Regions from separate parts of the Paenibacillus anseongensis genome, predicted to be linked through region 4. Evidence: a T-box and tRNA genes for the amino acid it is inferred to sense, from the RefSeq annotation. Region 4 holds a T-box; the other regions hold tRNA genes.

Region 1 (5,751 bases), on a different contig from region 4:
CCGAATGCATCATTGACGAACAGATCAGCCAGATCAGCGAAAGCTTTGGCCAATTCAGGATCATTTTTCTCTTCGCCTTCGTTGAAACGAACGTTTTCAAGCAAAAGAACGTCGCCATTTTCAAGCGCATCCACTTGTGCTTTCACGATTTCACCAACGGATTGATCCGCTTTGATCACGTTTTGACCAAGAAGCTCAGCCAATTTCACAGCAACCGGTGTTAAACGAAGCTCTTCAACCACTTGTCCGTTTGGACGGCCAAAATGCGCAGCAAGAATAACTTTAGCGCCTTGCTCTACCAAGTATTTAATCGTAGGGAGCGTTTCTCTGATACGTGTATCGTCCGTGATTTGACCATTCTCTACAGGTACGTTGAAATCAACGCGAACGAATACTCTTTTACCAGCTACTTCAACATCGCGAACACTTTTCTTACTCATAAGTTAAAGCCTCCTGAACGTATATGGTTTACTTCCGTACTTCCTGTTTCCGATCAACTTATATAGGCAACAATCGCACATAAAGAGGAGAATCGCTTCTCCTCTTCATGTGGTTGTTAGTGTGTGTTGTATGAAATTACAGACCTTTTTTAGCGATGAAAGCAGCCAAGTCAACTACACGGTTGGAGTAACCCCACTCGTTGTCGTACCAGGAAACTACTTTCAGCATGTTGTCGCCAACTACCATTGTGGACAATGCATCAACTGTGGAAGATGCTGGGTCACCATTGAAGTCGCTGGATACAAGCGGCTCTTCTGTGTAGTTCAGAATGCCTTTAAGAGGGCCTTCGGAAGCTTGTTTCAGAGCTGCGTTTACTTCGTCAACAGTTACGTTAACTTTAAGTTCAACAACCAGATCAGTTACGGATACGTTAGGTGTAGGAACACGCATAGCCATACCGTTCAATTTGCCTTTAAGTTCTGGAAGAACAAGACCGATTGCTTTTGCTGCGCCAGTGCTGGAAGGAATGATGTTCTCAGCTGCTGCACGAGCACGACGAAGGTCTTTGTGAGGAACGTCAAGCACGGATTGGTCATTTGTGTAAGAGTGAACAGTTGTCATCATACCTTTTACGATTCCGAAGCTATCGTTGATAACTTTCGCGAAAGGAGCCAAGCAGTTTGTTGTACAAGATGCGTTGGAGATGATTGTGTGAGCTGCTGGATCGTATTTGTCTTCGTTTACGCCAAGTACGATTGTGATATCTTCGTCGGAAGCAGGAGCGGAAATGATAACTTTCTTAGCTCCACCTTTCAAGTGAAGGGATGCTTTTTCTTTCGCTGTGAAGATACCAGTGGATTCAACAACGATTTCAGCGCCTACAGATGCCCATGGCAGGTTCCCAGGGTCACGCTCAGCAAAAACTTTGATGGAACGACCGTTAACGATCAATTCGCCTTCGCCAGCTTCAACTGTTGCGTCTAGTTTACCGTGAGTTGTGTCATATTTAAGCAAGTGAGCCAGTGTTTTAACGTCAGTCAAATCATTTACTGCAACGATTTGTACTTCTGAGCTGTTCAAAGCTGCGCGAAACACGTTACGACCAATACGTCCGAAACCGTTAATACCTACTTTTACCATAGCGAATTCCTCCTAAGATTAAAAAAGATTTATTTATTTCAAAACGCAGCTGGTACAAGCCCACGTTATGATGTCCAATTACACATGTTTCATAATTTCAAGTGCCGCCGCTTCGTCCGTGACCAGCACATCTTCTTGCCCGTGCCTTAGAACGGAAGCAATCGCTTCACCTTTGCTTTTGCCGCCTGCTACGCCAATCACAACCTCTGTCCGCTGCAGATCCTCCAGACGAAGCCCGACTGTAGGCATTTTGTGCACGACATTTCCTTTGCGGTCAAAATAGTACCCGAATGCCTCTGCCAGAGCCCCATCGTCCTGCAAGCTGCGAGTCGTTTCGGCATCTACCTTGCGCCTTCGAGCCATGACCATAGCATCTCCGATACCGTGAACTACGATGCGACAACTGCGAACAGCGTCAACAACTTCCTGAATCTGCGGATCTTGGATAAGCGTCTGATACGCTTCCTCGCCTAAATGATCCGGCACATGAAGCAGTCTGTATTTCCCGCCTGTCTTCTTGGCCATAATAGACGCGATTGTATTTGCCTGCATATCCACGCTTTCGCCGAGTCCACCGCGAGCCGGTACGAACCAATTGCCTTTCATGGAAGAGGAAATCGTCAAGTTATTCGCAATTTGCGCCATTGTTGAACCGCCGGTTACTGCAATAATGTCGCCCTTGGCCACATATTTGCGCAGTGCCGCTGCGCCGGCGCGTCCAAGCTCCTTCTTCGTGAAGACCGAAGTGTCCGTATCGCCAGGAACCACAATGACTTGCGAGAGACCGTACGCTTTCGCGATGCTTTCTTCCAAATCCGTCAATCCAAAAGCGATCTTAATGATCGGCAGCATATCCTCGAGCAGTTGACGGCCGGACTCCGTGATCTTCATCCCTGAGGCGTCCGATTCCAAAAGCCCATGCTCCTTAAGGAAATCTACTTCTCCGCGGAGCACCCGCTCCGTCATATCGAGCGAAGAAGCTAGCGTTCTACGTCCGACAACACCAGAGATTAAGATATGATGCAGAATCGAGTATCGCTTCTTCATGATGTCCATGAGATCCGGCAAGAGCTTTTTCTGAATGTCTAGAATTTCTCTCATATATCGACGTTCGACGCTCCTGATCCAGTGATGGACGTTTTATGTCCCGGGTATACATTTTGCGTCCCACCCGGGTGAAAAAAAATGGCCTTACACGTTTATTATAACCAATAAGTCTTTAACATTCAACAATTGTTCAAACAATTTCAATAAAATGTGCTGTAAGGGCTTACGGTATTGCTTTTTGCACGGAGGTGACATATAATAACCCTTGCTTCGCTTTTTTGAAACATGCGCCCGTGGTCCAATGGATATGACGTAGGCCTCCGAAGCCTGAGATAAAGGTTCGATTCCTTTCGGGCGCGTAAATGACATGGAAATAAGAGAAACATTAGAGAAATCAGTCGGTTGACTGATTTTTTTTATTGTTAGTTTGACCTTTCTTGACCTTCGAAGGTTTTTTCGTTATCATACTTGTAGATACTGTAAATAGTATGTACGCGGGAGATCAATTTCATAACTCATAGCATGACTTTGGCCCCAGGCACCAATTTTAAAACCATCTACCCACCCCAAGGAGGTCATTCTCATGAGTTTTATCCCTATGGTCGTCGAACAGGACGCACGCGGTGAAAGAGGATATGACATCTACTCTCGCTTGCTGAAAGACCGCATCATTTTCTTAGGCACGGGTGTCAACGATGTTGTGGCAAACTCCATCATTGCTCAGTTACTATTCTTGGCCGCACAAGATCCTGATAAAGATATCTCGCTATACATTAACAGCCCTGGCGGTTCCATCACAGCCGGTATGGCGATCTACGACACGATGCAGTTCATCAAGCCGGATGTCTCCACGATCTGCGTTGGTATGGCTGCTTCGATGGGCGCATTCCTGCTAACAGCCGGCGCCAAAGGCAAGCGTTACGCGCTTCCGAACAGCGAAGTCATGATTCACCAACCGCTTGGCGGCGCTGAAGGTCAAGCCTCCGACATCGAAATCCGCGCGAAGCGTATTTTGAAAATGAGAGACAACCTGAACAAAATCCTTGCAGAGCGCACAGGACAAACGTTCGAACGCATCGAAAAAGATACAGACCGCGACAACTTCATGAGTGCTGCTGAAGCAGCCGACTACGGACTCATCGATAAAGTAATCGAGCGCGTCTAATACAAATAACCAGCTTGCATGGCTGCTCCTCCGAGCGGCCTTGCGGCTGGTTTTTTTATTGATTGGCTGGTTGCTCTCTAACAGACCTCACAGCCTCTATTTTTCGATTTTAGGCTCCAAATGCAATTTAACGGACTCCAGAGCCGTTAATCACCATAAATAGCCCTAGCAACGGAAAAAACCTGTTAAATAACGTCACCACAGTCCGTTAACTGTCTAGCTGCAGGTAAATAGCAAAGAATAACGGCCCGTGTGTCCGTTACACAACGAAACTTCCTGCCGCGCCCCGCGTTCGACTACCCGCTACCAGCTGCAAGCAAGCCGCCGCCCGTTACCCTGCTGCAAAGCAAAAAAAAGAGCCCCAGAGGCTCCTATCCACCCGAATATCTTCCGATTTTCAAGCGAGGTGATAGAATCTCCAAGGCTCTTTACAATCACTTACTTTTTCTCATCCAATGGGTAGAAAATAAGGTCAATCGGGAACGCTGAGCCCGCCGGAGGCGTGAACTCAATATCCAACGCGTCTTCCTTGCCCGTCGTGCGAGCCAGCACTTCCATGCCGTCAAACGCGGTAATGACACCGGAACTCGGAACTGGTACGATCTCGCCGTTAATTTTGAACGGCCCTTTGAACACGCCGCCTCTAGCCATAATCATAACGGCCATTTTGCGCGGCTTATCCGAATGGATTTTATAAACCACACCATAGTTTCCGCCGTTCTCTACGTTCTCCTTGCGTATCACGTCATAACCTTTGACGAACGGGTCGGTCTTATTATCGCCTATCGTCAACACCGATGTTTTGGCGAAACTCGCCGCATCAATGTCCCACTTGATTTCGGATACCGGGAAAGTCCCCCTCACATGGCCATTGAAAGCCAACAAAGGAAGTTCCTTCACCGTATTCGACGTTAACCTTTGATCCGTTACCGCGAAAGACATTTGCAACTCGCCATCTGTTTCGACATCATAGAACAAGTTCACGCCTTGCCCTGGATAAAAGTCTGGAAGCTTCGCATAGACATAAGTCTCATGAGGAGCAACCGTCATTGTATCTGTGTACACATTGTTCAACAGGAAGTCTACAGAAGCTTCGCTGCCGATCAAGTTAGCGTATACGGAAGGGTATACCTCACCTTTATTCGTCGTCTTGATGGTTACCGGTTTATCCGTATTATTCGTGGCGAAGATCGCCATTGTCATGATTTGTTTCGTGCCGTTGATATGGTCAGCATACAAACGCGCTTTCCCATTGATTTTGTCCTGATACAGAATGCCTTTTTCCGTAAACTCTTCGGGACTGTCGCTTACCAGCAATGTACGGTCAGTAAGCTCCGTTACTTTCTTAGGAAGCATCGGCAGCTCGTTGAAATGGGACCAAATAGTTCCCCAGTCCGATTTGATGAAACTGCCCACAGGAGCTGTATAAATCGGGTACTCCACTTGGCTCAAATAAGGCACGTCTTCAACCGTTACATAACTTTTGAATAATTTACTTTCGTGTCCATGGCGATCCTTCACGGTCAAAGTGACCGGATACTTGCCTGGTTTGAAGAACGCTTCTTCTTTGCCAACCCAATCGTAGGATGCAATACCTTCCGCATCTGGATCGTAGCTCAAGTCTACATACTTCACAGGCTCTCCAAGGCGGTAAGTAGGCTTCGCAGTTGCGAACTTGGCTACAGGTCGGGAATTGCTGTCTTGATCAATGTAGATGCCCTCAGGCGTCTTAAAGTGGACAATCTCTACACGACGCAATTCGCTGTTGTACGTGTATTTCGCGCCCATATAATCCGCAAGCCATGTCAGCTTGACCAGAAGCTTCCCGTTCACAATCGCCGCAACCGAGTTAAAAGGCGTATCCACGCCATTGGTCGTAACTGTCTTATGGTCAGCATCCAACACGATGTTGTAGCCTGGAGGTGTCATTTGAATCGTCCGGGAATCGTTATTCCACT
Region 2 (5,751 bases), on a different contig from region 4:
AGTGTAGGAGAGCCGTACGGGGCCCTTATTCTGTATTTGAATCGCGATAAGTTGGTAGAGATGGTTGAAGAAATGGCTACAGACCCCAATGGCGCCGCGTTTCTTATGAGCAAGGATGGGCATATAATCGTCTCTCCAAGCAATGGAAATGAAGAACATGCCCAATTAGAAGCTGCGGTCAGAGAAAGTGTCATCGGACGGTCGGAAGAAATAGGCTCTTACATCCTGGACCGGAACGGGCAGTCCTATTCCGTTGCTTTCGGCCAGTTCTCCCGTTCCGGAACATTGTGGAAGTTCGTAACGGCAACTTCCTTATCGCAATTGACGGCCCCTGTGGAGTTTATGTCTAGAAGTATGCTCAGTATAGGGGGAATAGGGCTTCTCTTGGCTGTGCTGCTTTCGTGGGTGGCCTCCAAGCGAATATATCAACCGATTATGCGGCTCGTGAATGTGATTAAGGATTATAAGCCCACACAGGAGAGCCAAGGGGATGAGCTTGCCTTCATTGAGCAGGAGTGGCGGCATTTAAGTCAGGAGAGCAGAGTGCTGGAATCCAAGCTAGATAAGGCCTATCCTGCCCTAAGGTCGGCGTTCCTCCTGCAGTTGGTCCAAGGACACTTTTACTCCCTAAGCGAGACAGAGCTAAGAGGGCGGATGGAGAGCTTCGACTGGCAGACGGAGTCCCAGTGGTTCGTTCTGCTGCTGGTGAAGATTAGCGGATTTGCCAAAGAAGATGGCCGGTTCCTGGAAAATGAGGAACAACTGGCAACCTTCGCGGCAGCGAATATCGCGCAAGAGATCGTAAATACGCAAACCCCAAATGCGGAGATTATGAACTTCCAGGATATGACCGTAGGTATTCTGCTCTCTTATCCCATGGATCGGACGAAACAGCAGGCCAAGGATGAGCTGTATCTGTTAGCGAATGATTTGGCACAAACCATTAGCTCCCTTCTTAAAATGCAGACCACCGTGTGCATGGGCCGTTTAACCGCGAACGTGCAGGATCTGCCGCAGCTTTTAGTATTTTTGCGCAGCTCTATCCGCTATCGGGATTTGAAAGCTGATCATCAAGTGCTTGATTTGGAAGAGATGCTGCCGAGCACCAACGACGATGTGCATTATCCATTTGCCTTGGAGAAAGAGCTGATGCAAGCCATTCGAATGGGCCAAAGCGAGCAGTCGCTGAGCTTGATCGAGAGCTTCGTTCATGAGCTTGTGCGCCAGTCGAGCAAAGAGAAGATCCTCCAGGAAGGAGCCATGCAGGTTCTGGGCAGTATGCTGCATACTATGCTGGAGTCCGGCTTTAATCCGCATCATTTCTTCGAGGGCTACAACTTGTACGAACAGTTGAATCAGCTTCGGGAGCCTGAGCAGATGGTCCGCTTTTTCCAGACGAAGGTGATCTCACCTTATATTGAAGGGCTGAATGAATACCAGGACATCCACATGAAGCGTCTGGTGGAGCGCGTTACGGATCGGATTCAGGAGCGTTTTATGAGCAGTGACATCTCCTTAGAGGAATGTGCGGATGCTTTTAATACAACGACCTATGCGCTAAGTAAAGCATTCAAGCAAATCAATGGCGTGAATTTCATCGACTATTTGATCACCCTGCGGATGGATAAAGCCAAGAAGCTGCTGGTCGAGTCTGATTTAAAGGTCAACGAGATTGCGGAGCAGATCGGGTATCAGCCATCGTATTTTATACGTCTTTTTCGAAAATATGAAAATATGACGCCGGGACAGTATCGGGACCGGATGAAGTAGGGAGGGCCTGCCGCTTTTTGATGCGGTGGGCTCTTTTTTTTGCGCAGAGATGCCGCCCCGCCCTATGTTGTACTTTATACAATACTGAAGGCGGTTTTAACCTGGAATCGTCATCTTCATTGCATGATCTACACTCATTTTGGCCTGTATGGGGTTAATACCGTCCCTCCCTCTCCGAAGTGTTGCACAAAGTACAACGAAACTGCAATTTGAGGCCGATCCTCCGTCTTTTTGTTGTAAAAAGTACAACACAGTGCATGCTTTTTCCTAAGTACTACTTTTTGGTGCCCTTACCTACCCAATTGGGGATAACCTCCCTCTTTTTCGTTGTTAATAACGTTTCAAAAACCTCGTACTTGTGCTGATGTTGATAACGCTGATTTTTTTTCTTAGCGGGCAGGAAGTCTATTAACATGTGGATAGGTAGAAAAAGTTGAATTTTTGCAGGAATTTTCTAGAAATATTAGAAATGTTACAGGTGGCAATTAACAAGCTTATTTGGGTGGGGGAGAAAGTTTTTATGAAAAAAAAGAAAGTAATGGTGTTTATGCTATCGTTTTTCTGTTTGGCTGGTGTCGTTCATGCAGCGGGCCTTCATGGGGACTACAAGGGGGCTCCAATCGTGAAGGTTTTATTTGGGGGGAAAGAGCTTCAAGCCGAGGATGTGCCTGCTACGATACAAGATGGCAGAACCGTTGTGCCGTTGTACCTGTTGAAACAAGCCGGGGCATCGGTAACATGGGATGCTGAGAAGTACACCGTTGATCTTGCATTTCCTCAAGTAAAAGAAGATAACGCAATGAAAGATTTTGCAGCTACTATTCCGTCATTAAATGAGAAAGCCAAAGAATATCAGGGTAAAAATGTCCAGCTTATCTATAATGAGTATGGCGCTTATTTAAAAGTAGATTTAGAAATGTCAAATGATAGTAGCGCAGATAAAGATCATACCATTGCGCTCTCCGATTTTTTGGTTAATTCACCTGTAGATTCAATGATAGTAAGCATTATTCATAATAACTCGGTTACAAACTTTGTTACCGTCAAACGATCAAATGCTGAGGAGTATAGTAAGAGCAGTAAGGACAACCTAGCAGAATACCATTTTATGAAGACTTGGAACTCTCAGCGTGTAGATAATACAACGGATGTATCTGTTCCGAATAAACCTCAACCAACGCCTACACCGCTGCCCGTGTCAAATTCGGCAATCACAGGTCCAAGATGTCACGAGATCGCTGTTCTTTACACAGAGCAGATAAACAATGAAGTCAATCAATACAACGCAAATCTTAGCAATCATTCTGGTGATCTTACTGGATATGTAGATAAACTAAAAGAAAATATGAAAAAAGCTTTAAAAGAATTTAACTGTCCTGTGGATTGAAAAAAACGCCAGCTAACGGCTTATACCGTTAACTGGCGTTATGTTGTATACGCGCCCGAGATGATTCGAACATCCGGCCTACAGTTTAGGAAACTGTTGCTCTATCCTGCTGAGCTACGGGCGCTTGGCAAAGATTATGATAGCACGAAGCCTTATATGGCGCAACCTTTGAGTGGCAAGATTTAACTTGTAGTTGAAATTCGCTAACTGCATCGTGCGATGGGGAACTACAAGGCGCTATTTGAGTAAAACCGCACACTTCAAAGGTTCAGACGGAACTACAGGGCTTTATTTCGCCTAATTAGCCAAGATTTCGGCTAGAAGTGCTAAAATAGCGGATCTCAGTTCCCTCTTCCTCGTGGAAGTACTTAAGATCCGGCGAATAAGGGATCTTAGTTCCCTTTCGCGTATCAATGCGAGGCGACCGCTTGCGAAACTAGCTCGCACTCAGCCTAGCGGCCAACCCCAACGGCAAAGTCCAAAGCCAAAAGCCAAAAGCCAAAAGCCAAAAAGCTAAAGCCAGGGCCAACGCGCTATTCCTTCCCGCGCAGCTTGCGGAAAAACTGCGTCAGCATCGTCGCGCACTCCTCTTGCAGCACGCCGCTGATCACATCGACCCGGTGATTGAACCGGTCCTCCTGCAGCAAGTTCATCAACGTTCCCGCGCAGCCGGCCTTGGGATCGGTTGTGCCGTAGATCACCTGCGGAACGCGCGCTTGAACAATCGCGCCTGCACACATCGGGCAAGGCTCCAGCGTAACGTAGAGCTTGCAGTCAAGCAAGCGCCACGCTTGCAGATGCTCGCTGGCCTGCTTAATAGCGATCATCTCAGCGTGAGCGAGCGGATCCAGCGTCGTTTCGCGAAGATTGTAGCCGCGGCCGATAATTTCCCCTTGATAGACAACAACGGCACCAATCGGCACCTCTCGAATGGCTTCGGCTTTACGCGCTTCCTCTATGGCCGCTTTCATCCAGGGGATATGTTCACTATATTCATCCACAGGGGGACACCTCACTAAAAATAATCTTATCCACATGTGAACAAAGGATCGAACAAGCATTCGTTGTTAACAACCTGTGGATAACAATGTGTATAACTCAAAAAGTTGTGGATATTTAATTCTTCTAACATTCATACAACAAATACCAGATGTATGCAAGAGAATTAGTTGATAATAGGGAAATCCATCCGTATAATGAAAGATAACGTAGGTCTTTTAGACCATAAATCACGATATTGTACGACAAAGCATGACAAATCATTTGCAGGTTCGATAATGGCAAACTTACCGAAAGGTAAGGACGCAAAGCCGAGGGTCTACGGTTCCTATGGAACTACGACAGCCTGGTTACCGAAAATCGATGCTTTTTCAGATTGAGGTAATAGGCTGTCCCCAAAGCAGGGGCAGTCTATTTTTTTATATGGAACGCGGGGAGGGGTGATCAACAAAGTGGTTAGCAACAGCAAACAAAAATCTGCTAAGTTTTACGGCAGCAAGGAAGGGTACGACGCTGATGTAATGATTGACAGCAAAGCGATGCTGAGCAAGGAAGATTTCGTAGCCACTGGCGTGTTGACCTATGCACTAGGTGACATTATTGAAGTGGAGCTGCCGGAGTACCATGTTTTTGCACTGGGAGATAAGTGTAAAATGACAGTGTATACGAAATCCGGGCTGTTTGTTATGGATACGGTGGTTGTGGCCAAGGAGCAGGGTTCGTTGATAGTTCTGAATCCTCCTGAAAATCGCAGGAAGTTCACGGAAAAGCGGGAGTTCCCTCGCGTAGATGTGAAGAATGAAGGGCTTCTTTTCGCGCTCCAGGATAGAAACAAGAAGCTCAAACATCATTTTGATACACCGATTCGATTCTCTATCAAAAATCTATCTATTAATGGTTTAGGATTTACGATCAGTGAAAATGCTATGCTTGAAAAAGTTATTCAAAAGAACTCTCAACTGGAAGTGGAGTTAATTTTGGGCTTTTTGGTGCCTTGTACAATGGAAATTGTTCGGCAAGAAAAAACAAATGACGGCTACTATTATGGTGCTAGTTTTGTCAGCATCCCGGATGAGAAAACGAACGCGCTGCGCGGATTTATTTTAAAAAATCAGATTGAAACGTACTTCGTCCAGAAGCGGGAAAATGAAACAAAAAAAGCACTGGAAAAAAAGTCTGCGGCTAATCAGTAGCCTACAGGCTTTTTTTTGCGTTCCAAGTACTATATAATAAGAAGGATGATTTTCGAAAATTAAGGAGTTGTAACTACGATGGCTTTGAAAGCAGGTATCGTCGGTCTACCGAACGTAGGAAAATCGACATTGTTTAATGCAATTACACAGGCGGGGGCAGAATCTGCAAACTATCCGTTCTGTACGATAGATCCGAATGTTGGGGTAGTTGAAGTACCGGACGAGAGATTGCACAAGCTGGTAGAGATGATTGTCCCTAAGAGCATTGTTCCGACAGCCTTCGAATTCGTTGATATTGCGGGTTTGGTGAAGGGCGCGAGCAAAGGCGAAGGGCTTGGAAATAAATTTTTGGCACACATTCGTGAAGTGGATGCCATTGTGCATGTTGTCCGTTGTTTTGAG
Region 3 (5,751 bases), on a different contig from region 4:
ACGCTTCTCAGCATCTTCTCTCATTTGATCTTTCAGCACGCTCTCGTTTTGACCGGAGAACTGGAAGTAAATCTCAAGCGTCATGCCTTGGGAGCGAAGACGTCTTTCGAATTCTTTCACCATTACATCAAGTTCTGCTTCTACCATGGATGCTGGAATTTCAACATCAGCGTTAGCCGCAGCCTTATCAACAACAGCTGTTTCCAGAGCAGCTTCTGAATCTTTTGTTTTGCGCTCTTGAAGGCGAGTTTTCAATTCTTCTTTGTACTCAACAAGTGTGTCGAACTCGCTTACGTCTTTAGCGAACTCATCATCAAGTTCTGGCAAGTTTTTGCGTTTGATGTCGTGAATTTTCACTTTAAACACAGCCGCTTTGCCTTTCAGATCTTCGGAGTGGTAATCCTCAGGGAAAGAAACGTTAACATCTTTCTCTTCGCCTTTACCAAGTCCTACAAGCTGCTCCTCGAAACCTGGAATGAAGGAGTTGGAGCCAAGCTCAAGGGAGTACTTCTCTGCTTTTCCACCTTCGAATGCTTCGCCATCAACGAAACCTTCGAAATCAAGAACAACTACATCGCCGTTAGCTGCTTGTCCTTCTTCAAGAACAACCAATTCAGCATGACGTTGTTGCAGACGGGAAAGCTCGCTGTCCAGTTCTTCGTCCGTTACGTTAGCATCTACAGCTTCAACTTCGATGCCTTTGTAATCGCCAAGCGTTACTTCCGGTTTAACAGTAACCTTCGCTTTGAATTTAAGAACTTGTCCTTTGCCGAATTGCTCTACGTCTACTTCTGGACGATCAACAGGCTCGATTTTAACCTCTTCAATCGCTTGTACGTAAACTTCTGGCAAAATGATGTCTAGTGCATCTTGGTATAGGCTTTCTACACCAAATTTAGCTTCAAAGATTGAACGTGGCACTTTCCCTTTACGGAAACCTGGTACATTTACTTTCGCGGATACTTTTTTGAAAGCTTTATCCAATGCATCTGCGACGCGCTCTGCGCCAACTTCCACTTCAAGAACGCCTACGTTCTTCTCTATTTTTTCCCAACTTGCTTTCATTTTATGCTTTCCCCTTCCAAAAATGTACGATGACATATTTTCACGTTACGCTCATTATAACCATTCTATTATAACATATAACAAATTCATTTCAAGGCGACCTTTCGACCCTAAAACGGATCGGGGTTAAACTGCTTCACAAACGCCTGCAGCACGAGATGCGCCCGCTTCCATTGCAGCGCCATCGACCCTACAATCCCGTAATTATCTAGCAATTCCTCTCGGTTAACAGAACCAAATAATCGTTCTTGCAAAATCGCGTGCAAGGCGGATGCCCATACGTCAACGGCGCCTTCTTCGGCTTTCAGCAAGTCTGAATAGATGGCTGTTCCATAGGCATAGGCCAAAAATTCCTGCCAAGTTTGTTTGGCAAAATAAACAAAATCCGGCTGGCTTATTTCACTAATATCCCCGACTCTGCGAATCATATCACGAATTTGGGATGGAAAATCCTCCGGGCACAGCGGTGTCTCCTCGATCTGGACGGCAATCCTGTTCCCGTTTTTGGGAAACTCAATGAATCCTTGCTCCCCCATTTGCTTAAGCGCCTGCAGCGCCTTGAACTGGATATGCGGGTGCCGCGGCTTTTCGCTAAGCCATTCTTTGATAGCCGAGCCTATGCCGGGTTGATCGATAAAACCCAATTGTTCAAGACTGCTTACTTGCTGCTCCAAATTACCTTCTTTGAGCAAGTCCAGCAGCTTCAAGGCATATGCCCCATCATCTGACGACTTCTCATGTATGTATTGCCTTAATAAATCCTCTTCTTCCTCTAAATCCTCTTCCGATGGACTCGGCATAGGGAATAGCTCTTCTGGAAACATGGTTTGCAGCCAAATCCGCAATGCTTCCCACTGCTCGATCTTATCCGATTGCGCAGCTGGAAATTGAAGCAGAAATGTCAGCAGTTGAAGAGCATCGCTATACTGTTCGTTTTTTAGAAACCTGGTAAGTTCCTCTTCGTAATATTGCTCTGTTTTCGGGAAAAGAATAACGTTATTCATCGACAACTCGGTTATGTGGATCACCTCAGAAATCTTGGTCTGCTGGTGACAGTTTACTTGATTGTTCGGGTGATTGCAAAATAATTTTAAAACAAGTGTTGACTTCTCTTAAAAAGATATGATAATATAACTCTTGCTTCGCCAAACAGCTACACGCTGCTAGGTAAGAAGAGGTCCATGTCTCAGTAGCTCAGCTGGATAGAGCACACGCCTTCTAAGCGTGCGGTCGGGGGTTCGAATCCCTCCTGGGACGTATTGCAAGGAGAAAAGATCGCGAGAATTCGCGGTCTTTTTTTTGTTAGAGGGGTAAGCGAAGCTTCCCCCTCTATTTGTATGCAGCAATCCACTCAATGAAATTTGCTGCTATCTCTCTCTTGGCGCTCTTAACAAGCTAAACTACGGAGGAGAAGATAAATCCTCCAACGGTACTTTACGAAGAGAACTACAGGGCGCTATTTCATCGAAATATGCCCTTTTTCGCCGGAGAGGAGCTGTGGGCCTTTATTTGTCCGTTTTCTTAAAGAAAACGGGATGAGGCGGTCAAATAAGGCCCTGTAGTTCCGCTGAACGCTCATATAGGCTGAATTTGCTAGAATAGTGGCCCGTAGTTCCTCTAAATAGAAAAAGCCGCCAACCTTAGGTTGCGGCTTCTTGAAGCATTATTTTAAAATACAAATCCGTTCCTACATTCCTACACAGAAGGCCGATTCGGCTGATGATGGCCAGGCTCAGTTGAATCCAAATTAGACTGCACGCGTGAAGATTGCTTCGAATGATCGATCGTGCTTTGCGCTTTTTGTTTCATACTTTTTTTGCCCATGATGAATTCCCTCCTAGTAAGGTGAGCCCGTAGAGTGATCTCTACAGGCTCTTGTTAATGCCATTAGACTTTAGTGCTTCTTGTGAGGCAAGTTACTGCCTGGCTGACCGTCACCTTGTGTCCTGAAATTCTTCGCGGCTTTCCTCTGCTTGTCGTGCAGCTTGCTAATGAAATGACTATCCATGAGCATTCGCCTCCTGAAGAAAGAATGGCACTACCCCTTTAGAATGTCACGCAAGGTCAAGATTTAAACGCATGGCTAAATTTAGAAGAGCGCCTCTAGCTTCTGCATCTGTTTTGACTCTTTCATAAAGTTCCTCGAAATTACTGCGATTGGCAATGAATTCAGGCTCTGTTTTAATGGCGATTTGTGTCCAATTAATCAGCAAATTCTCCGCTTGTGTCAGTTCATTATAGGCACGGTGCAGGCCAACACGTTCAATGATATCTTCCAGTTCAGCCTGTCCGACTTCTTGGCCCGCCTCTTTCAAATCGGCAATCCGTTTATCCGCTTGATTACTAATTTGCAAAAAATGCTCTCTGGAGGCTAGATAATCGATTTGTGCTTTGGAATGTTTCTTTTTCATGGCCATCACCTTTACTGTTTAGTAATAATAATTCATTAATAATAACAGGCTTGGATTTAAAACACAAAATCTATCCGATGACATTTCTCGCTATTCTTGGACAGACATTATATATTCCCAATTTGCATACCCTTTATCATCATGCTCTCTTCATAAAGAAAGGAAGGAACGTCTATGTGCGGAATAACGGGTTGGATAGATTGGCGGAAAGACTTGACCGGGTACCCGTCCATTCTAGAAAATATGACGGAAACGCTCCATTTGCGTGGACCGGATGCTTCTGGCACCTGGATCTCACAGCACTGTGCCCTGGGCCATCGACGTCTTAGTGTAATGGATCCGGAAAACGGCGCTCAGCCCATGATCCGGAAACAAGGAGACTACACCTATACGATCGTATATAATGGCGAACTTTACAATGCCCCCGAGCTGAAGAAAGAGCTCGAACTGCGCGGACATCATTTTCGAACAACCTGCGATACCGAGGTGCTGCTTGTTGCCTTCATTGAATGGGGGCGGGCTTGTGTAGACCGTCTGAATGGTATCTTCGCCTTCGCAGCATGGAACGACCAGGAGCAATCCCTCTTTTTGGTCAGAGACCGGCTTGGCGTAAAGCCGCTTTTTTATTCTCATCAGAACAGCGTCCTTCTATTCGGTTCTGAGCCAAAAGCCATCCTCGCTCACCCTGACTTTCAGGCGGAAGTCGGCGCAGAAGGGTTGGCCGAGATCTTCGCAGTGGGTCCTGCGCGCACTCCGGGACATGGCATTTATCGCAATATGTCGGAGCTGAAACCGGGACAATGCGCTATTTTTGACCGCAATGGCCTATCCATCAGAACGTACTGGAAGCTGGAAAGCCAACCTCATCCGGATGATGTGGCAGCGACGGCGCTCCAGGTTCAACAACTGCTAAGCGACACCGCCCAGCGGCAGCTCGTCTCCGACGTACCGATTTGTACGTTGCTATCCGGAGGGCTTGACTCCAGCGCACTGACCTCACTTGCCGCGGAGCATTACAAAGAAAGCGGTAAAGGCGCTTTGCACACTTTTTCAGTCGATTACAAAGATAATGATAAGCACTTCAAAGCCAATCTCTTTCAACCAAACTCGGATGCACCTTGGATTAAGCGGATGACAGAGCATCTTGGTACCGAGCACCATTATATTGAGTTCGATACGCCTGAACTAGTGGAATCCCTGAAAACAGCCGTTTTTGCCCGGGATACGCCGGGAATGGCCGATGTTGACGGATCCCTTTATTTGTTTTGCCGGGAAATTAAAAAGGAAGCTACGGTCGCCATTTCGGGCGAAGCTGCGGATGAGATCTTTGGCGGATATCCTTGGTTTCACAACGAAGAAGCCCTCTCTGCCAATACGTTCCCTTGGTCATTGAAATTGCCTAACCGGGTCGATCTGCTGGCACCTGACTTAGTTGACTGGATTAAGCCAGTTGAATACGTCAGCAATCGCTATCAGCAGGCCTTAAGCGAAGTACCGCGGCTAGCGGGAGAAACGCAGCAGCAAAACCGGATGCGGGAAATGTCCTACCTCAACATCACCCGTTTCATGCCGACACTTCTCGACCGCAAAGACCGCATGAGCATGGCTGTCGGACTTGAGGTACGTGTTCCGTTCTGCGATCACCGACTTGTTGAGTATGTGTGGAATATTCCCTGGGAAATCAAAACATCCGGAGACCGAGAAAAAGGCATTTTACGAAAAGCACTCAAAGGCGTTCTGCCTGATGATGTCTTAACCCGCAAGAAAAGCCCGTATCCAAAGACACACAACCCTAATTATTTAACGGCTGTTCGCAAATGGGTGTTGGAAATTTTGGATGACCCCGGCTCACCGCTGCTGCCCTTCATTGATGTAAAAAAAATACGGGCACTCGCCAGCTCCGACACGAACGACTTCGATCTCCCATGGTTCGGCCAGTTGATGACGGGACCTCAGCTGTTCGCGTATTTGGCACAAGTGGATATGTGGTTGCGAAACTATAAAATATCAATTCGTTAATAGAAAAAGGCCTGCTGTCCACTGTTGATGTGGGAGCAGGTCTTTTCATTAGGATTCATTTTGATCAGGAAGCCTATCCAGGAATAATCGCAAAGCTTTAGCGCGGTGACTAATTTCATTCTTCTCTTCCACCGTCAGCTCCGCCATGGTTCTTCCCAGAGAAGGAATATAAAACAGCGGATCGTAGCCGAAGCCACTCTCGCCGCGTTGTTCCGCTATAATGTAACCCGGGCAAGAATCCTCGGCCTCAATGGTT
Region 4 (5,751 bases):
ATCCATGTGGAGATACAACGAACTGCTTCCGGTGAGCAACCCGGATTGTATCATCACGCTTGGCGAAGGCTGGACCCCGCTAGTACGCTTACAGAATTGGGAACATAAGCTGTCCCTTAGGCAGCTGTGGATTAAACGCGAAGAACAGAACCCGACGGGAAGCTTCAAATCACGGGGATTTTCCGTCGCCGTTTCTCTACTGAAAGAATCGGGAGCAACCCGAGCGGCGGTTCCTTCCAACGGCAATGCCGCTGGCGCGCTCGCTGCTTATGCTAGCCATGCCGGGATTAAATCTTCGGTGTTCATCCCTTTGGATTGCCCTCCGCTCATCGTAGAGGAGTGTCCACTTTATGGGGCGGAAACCTTTCTTGTGGATGGCTTAATCCATGACGCCGCAGCAATTATTGAAACCGGCAAGGGGGAGCAGGGTTGGGTAAATGTCGGCACCTTGAAGGAACCTGGGCGCGTAGAGGGAAAAAAAACAATGGGACTTGAGCTCGCCGAGCAGCTCGGATGGGCGTTTCCCGACGTTATCATCTATCCGACCGGCGGAGGCTCCGGAATTATTGGCATGTGGAAAGCCTACCATGAGCTCAAAGCGCTTGGTTGGGTTGACGGCCCTATGCCACGGTTCGTTTGCGTGCAGGAAGAGGGCTGCCAGCCCATCGTCGACGGGCTGCTGCAGCAAACGGCAAGAAATCAGGCCGGAACAGCCAAAGAACCTAGTCCGACAGGCATGCGAGTGCCTCTGCCACCTGATCTGCCTCTGATCTTGTCAATCGTGAAGGAAAGCGGCGGTACAGCACTCGCCTTATCCAAGAGCCAGATCGCCGATGCCACACGCTCTTTAGGCGCCCAAGGCATTTCTTCCTCGCCGGAAGGTTCTGCCACCTGGGCAGGCCTGATCGAGCTCTGTGACAGTGGTTGGCTGCGTCCCACCGACTCAGTCGTGCTGTTTAACACTTCGCATGCCATGAAATATGCGCAGTTGGAACGTATGTCCTCCGTTCCAAAGATAAGGAGCTATGCGGATTATAAGTCGCTTGGGCGCTGAACAAGAAAAACCGTCAGGAAAGAATTGCTCCTTCCTGACGGTCCTTTTATGTTTAGCGAATCTAAGCTTGACCTAGATTATTTTCCTCATACAAACGGTACATCGCTTGAATCAGAGGCTCTGCCGGATCACGGTTCAATAAGAATAAAGTCATTAAATATTGCAGCGGAAGGGCACAAGTGTTGTTCCCGTCTTGCACAGCAACGAAGCCGGCTTCCAGAACCGGGCCATGCTCCTCATGAAGCTCTAAATCAACATAAATCTTTTGATCAGGGAACTCTTCACGAACAGCTGATGCACAGTAAGGAACAATATGTTTATCCAGAAGTTCTTTTGCTTGGTCTTCCGTTTGCGGTGGATTAGGAAGCGCATGATTCTCCGGGCTTCTCAACAAGTCAACAAAGAAGGAAGAAAGCCAGAGTCCAGCGTTCGGATTGGTTTGGAAATTTCGCATAATTTCGTTGAGGAAAAATCCACATGAAGTGAACTTCTCATCTTTTTTTAGTGTAAAAGCAAACATCGGGCCATACGTTGGGTTATTTCCGATTTGTCCCTCGACTTCATATTCGGGAAATTGCGCCTTCATAACTTCGTTTATGTGCTGAAACCAAGTCATAATGATCTGGGCCTGTTCTTGTTCCAAATCTTGTTCGTTATTTTCTTCGGTTTGTGTTTCGATCTCTTTTTCTGTCATTGTGGTAAAAGCCTCCTGAATCATTCATATTGGCACGAATATCCCTATTGTACCGCATTTAATCCAGATCAGAAAGCTATTGTTGCATTTTTAAGGACGAATGCGGACGACACCAACCTCAGAAGCGTTCACCGAGATCGAATTCCCGCCTTGACCAATGGTTGCACTCACGGATTGTCTGACTCTCACTTTTGTTTTTCCGCTGCTATCTCAGCAAACATGGCACTTCATGCTCGAACTCGGAAGGGGCTAGCGCTTTTTCTGCTTTTTATGCAGCCCGTTGACAGGCTGTATCAGCAAATACATAAGGGAAGCACATTAGGCTCTATCTAAGGGAGTTTTTTATAATCGTTTAGGAGTCGGCATACCAAGCAGTTCAAGCGCTTCATGAAGGGTAGCCTTCACCGTTTGTGTAATCCATAAGCGGTGGGAAATGCTCTCTTCGCTCCCTTTTAAAACCGGACATGCACTATAAAAATGATTGAACAAAGATGCTAATTCAAACGCATAATGACAAATTAGACTAGGAGCCAACTGAGCAGTGGCATTCTCCAAAGTTTCCGGCCAGTAAGCGATATGCCTCAGCAGCTGGTATTCCTGATCTTCCAGAAGAGTTCCATGAAACTTGGCCGCTATGGCTTGCAGACGATCGTCCACCTTCGCTTTGTCCAAAATACGGTTCGCTCTTGCGTAAGCATACAGCAAATAAACGCCTGTATTCCCTGTCACTTCGGTCGCTTGCTCCAGATCAAAAATCACTTCGGTTTGCAGCTGATATTTTAGCAAATAGTAACGGATCGCAGCCGCGGCGATGGATCTGCTGGATATTCCCGCTTTTCTTGAACGTTTGGCATCGATCACTTTCTCCATGCGATCAAGCAGGTCTGCGACTTTAATCCCAATGCCTTGACGGCCTGACATCGCATAGGAACTTTTGCCTTCGGAAGTATCCAGACCAAGCCCTGCCGCTGTATCTGGACTTAAAGAAACAACGCCGTAGCTGACATGCTTGAGTTGGCTAGCCTGCTGCTGATAACCAAGCACTTCAAGTGCCAGCTTCACCATCTCTTGCGGATACTGCTGACGGTAGTCAATGACATTAATGACCATATCTGCGCGCCCGATCGTTTTTTTACTTCCTTGAGCAGCCGTTGACCACAAGCCATCCTCCCATTTTTTATACACAAAATCATTTTCCAGCAGTCCGAATTTCCACAGGTGATACGCTATATCCTTCGCGGTATAGGTAAGAATGCCATTTGAACGAACAAGCACTTTATCCCCTTGAAAATCCTGGTTGTCCGCTGGGGTTTCAGCTCCGCCTTCTTCGAGGTTCTTCAGTACCCAACAGCCTGCCAGTTTCCCCTCCGTCACCTTATGAAACATTTCCGTTTTACTCAGCAGCTCGAAAGTGGTATCCCAGAATCCGGCACGAACAATGCTGCTTTCCCACACCAGCACATCATAGGAGATGCCAAATTGCTTCATTTCCTCCAACTGCTCACGCACAATTCGCTCCGCAACCAAAGCACCCATCCACGCAAGATTCGATGTCCCGCTTTCAATGGCATGGAGGACCACAGATCGCTGCTCGGCTAACGCCGGCTGATCTTTATAGGCTTGATTCACCTTAGCGTAAGTTTCCCAACAAAAATCCCCGAAACGTGGAAAACTTCCCTCCGTTTGCGTATGAAGAATACCTACCACCGTATCGGCTAATTGATTCCCGAGGTCATCAATATAATTGTGAACCTCCACTTCATACCCGGCATGCGATAGCATACGTGACAAAGAGTCACCGATACAAGAATTTCTCAAATGCCCTACATGTGCCGCTTTGTTAGGATTAATGGAGGTATGTTCCACCAGTACCTTGCTTTGTTTACTGCGGCTGGTGCGCTTCGTTGGAGCTTGAAATTCCCCATCGGCCCAGGCTTCCCAGTTGATATAAAAATTCAGAAAACCGGGTGCAACAGCAGCTGCTTTGCTAAACAAACCTTGAACAAGCCCATTCTGCTCGATGCGGCTTTGAAGCTCCCCGGCGATCTGCAAGGGGGACTTGCGCAGTATTTTGGCCAAAAGCATGGCAATGTTGGAGCTGTAGTCTCCATGTTCCGGGTGCGCCGGATGCTCGGTTAAAATTTTCAAATTAGCTGGACGCTGCGTCCCGGACTCCTGAAACATGGCTTCGACGTGCTGCTCAATTTCAATGGTTAATAGCTGTTGAATCATCGTATTTCCTCCCAAATGGCATCATTTGCATACAAAAAAGCCCCCGTCTCTAAATAAGAGACGAGAGCTGTTCATTCCCGCGGTACCACTCTAAGTGTTAAATCTACAGATTTAACCCCTCCAACGATAACGGCTTATGCCGGATCTCCCTACTGCTCATTTCGGAAGACCATTTCCCAGGTCCGTTTCGTTCCTGACATTCGTACCGGTTCCCACCAATTCCGGCTCGCTGCGACTGTCCGACAAGAACTACTGTCCTGTTCATCAATGTTACATATCAAGTTATGAATTGACTGAATATTACTTCAATATGTTGGAGTTGTCAAGAGGCAACTACCTTCATCATTAAGATCCCAATAAAGGCCAAAGCCAATCCAGACTGTTCCATCTTTGAAAATTTATCCTTCAAGACAAATCGCGTGTACAGCAGAACGATCAGTACATTCAATGCGACAACAGCCGAAACCAAGCCTGCCTTGCCATGATCAAATCCATGAAGGATGAAAATCATGCCAACCACATTCGTAATGCCCACGATCATCCCGAATAAAAAAGTCCGTCGTTCCGTCCAACCTGTGGTGGCTGCCACTTTTACCTGTGTAGACTGCTGATGATTACTTCGCTTCTGATCCCGCAACCACCACAGTCCAAAACAAACAGTTCCGGTAGCAAACATACAGAATAACGTTGGAAACAGCGGGGCCGCGACCAAGGTCGTCCACTTACTAGACAAGTCATTGGCGGCAAAAAGAATCAAGGCCAGCGCTCCCCAGCCAGCGCCTTGCAAATTTTTGAGCGTAATGTCATTGGAGTAACGCACGACTAAAATTCCGATAACGATAATAACAAAGGCTAGAAACTGCATAATATTAAGCCGTTCATCCCAAATCAAATACGCAACGAATACCACAACGACGGAAGGCAAACCGGTCAGGATCGCGACCAATGACGCTTTGCCTACGGCAAAACCTTTGAACATACTGGCATTGGCCCCGAAAGAAAACAGCCCCATTTGAACGCCAATCAGCGCAGTCACGGTCCAAGCTTGATGTAAAAGGAGGGCGCAGCTGCCGCTAATTAACGCCCCCATGAAAAATGTGCCGCATAGCAGCACATTCCGGTTTAATGATTGCTGGCTGGACCAGTGATACAGAATGCCTCGCAGCCCGAAACTGAAAGCCGCAAGTACGGAATACATGAGCCACATCCGAACAGCTACCCCTCTCTTTTTCTTGCAAAGATCGGGTAATTTTACCACATTAATCTTTATTGAACAACACTTTGTTGCAGTATAAGGCGCTCAAGAATCGCATCTCCGCCCGCAGAAACTTTCACTTCCGCAAACTTGGCGTTTTGCTCGTAGGTACGGCCTGTTCCTTCTGGAATGAAATAATTTTCAATGCCATAATCGATCCCCTCATACCCTCTTCGAGTACCGTTCATACGCACTTCTCCTGGGGCAAGTTCTTCCCCTTTCGTATAGACACGTTTGAATTCATACACATCTGTAGCTGTGTTCGGAGCGAGCACGACAGAGATTTTCTTTTTAGATGTCACATCATCGTTCTTCATATCGGAAATAGGCGGCTCAGAAATCGTATAGCGCAAGCGCACATAATCCCCTTGAATGAGCGAACGCGGGTCCAGCGGTTCAAGCTGGAGTTTGATGAGCTGTCCATGAGAGAGCAGCCACTCGCTTTTGCCAATTTGTATCGACATGGCTGCGATCTGCAGCAGCACTAGCACGGCAATCAGGAGTCGATTCGCTTTA

What was found. The T-box of region 4 lies ahead of GON05_RS15015 (arginine--tRNA ligase). A T-box ahead of a tRNA ligase gene usually reads a tRNA of that ligase, here a tRNA-Arg.
Region 1: it encodes a tRNA-Arg, which carries the amino acid that the T-box ahead of GON05_RS15015 (arginine--tRNA ligase) is inferred to sense. The anticodon was not compared.
Region 2: it encodes a tRNA-Arg, which carries the amino acid that the T-box ahead of GON05_RS15015 (arginine--tRNA ligase) is inferred to sense. The anticodon was not compared.
Region 3: it encodes a tRNA-Arg, which carries the amino acid that the T-box ahead of GON05_RS15015 (arginine--tRNA ligase) is inferred to sense. The anticodon was not compared.

What each region holds. Positions count from the first base shown of each region.
Region 1 covers NZ_WSEM01000023.1:265,297-271,047, forward strand. Annotated here, with positions in the region: gene GON05_RS27580 (phosphoglycerate kinase) at 1-440, opposite strand, end outside; gene gap (type I glyceraldehyde-3-phosphate dehydrogenase) at 577-1,581, opposite strand; gene GON05_RS27590 (sugar-binding transcriptional regulator) at 1,660-2,682, opposite strand; tRNA gene GON05_RS27595 (tRNA-Arg) at 2,916-2,987, shown strand; gene clpP (ATP-dependent Clp endopeptidase proteolytic subunit ClpP) at 3,212-3,793, shown strand; gene GON05_RS27605 (stalk domain-containing protein) at 4,232-5,751, opposite strand, start outside.
Region 2 covers NZ_WSEM01000007.1:168,201-173,951, reverse strand. Annotated here, with positions in the region: gene GON05_RS07845 (helix-turn-helix domain-containing protein) at 1-1,770, shown strand, start outside; gene GON05_RS07840 (stalk domain-containing protein) at 2,240-3,157, shown strand; tRNA gene GON05_RS07835 (tRNA-Arg) at 3,208-3,281, opposite strand; gene tadA (tRNA adenosine(34) deaminase TadA) at 3,691-4,194, opposite strand; cyclic di-GMP riboswitch class I at 4,427-4,514, shown strand; gene GON05_RS07825 (PilZ domain-containing protein) at 4,597-5,349, shown strand; gene ychF (redox-regulated ATPase YchF) at 5,428-5,751, shown strand, end outside.
Region 3 covers NZ_WSEM01000008.1:887,001-892,751, forward strand. Annotated here, with positions in the region: gene tig (trigger factor) at 1-1,065, opposite strand, end outside; gene GON05_RS11590 (hypothetical protein) at 1,176-2,069, opposite strand; tRNA gene GON05_RS11595 (tRNA-Arg) at 2,249-2,322, shown strand; gene GON05_RS39705 (hypothetical protein) at 2,761-2,889, opposite strand; gene GON05_RS11600 (DUF4023 family protein) at 2,960-3,073, opposite strand; gene GON05_RS11605 (hypothetical protein) at 3,120-3,476, opposite strand; gene asnB (asparagine synthase (glutamine-hydrolyzing)) at 3,651-5,495, shown strand; gene GON05_RS11615 (XTP/dITP diphosphatase) at 5,544-5,751, opposite strand, start outside.
Region 4 covers NZ_WSEM01000015.1:51,934-57,684, reverse strand. Annotated here, with positions in the region: gene GON05_RS15025 (threonine synthase) at 1-1,054, shown strand, start outside; gene GON05_RS15020 (hypothetical protein) at 1,116-1,748, opposite strand; gene GON05_RS15015 (arginine--tRNA ligase) at 2,091-3,980, opposite strand; T-box leader at 4,034-4,254, opposite strand; gene GON05_RS15010 (EamA family transporter) at 4,303-5,187, opposite strand; gene GON05_RS15005 (GDYXXLXY domain-containing protein) at 5,247-5,751, opposite strand, start outside.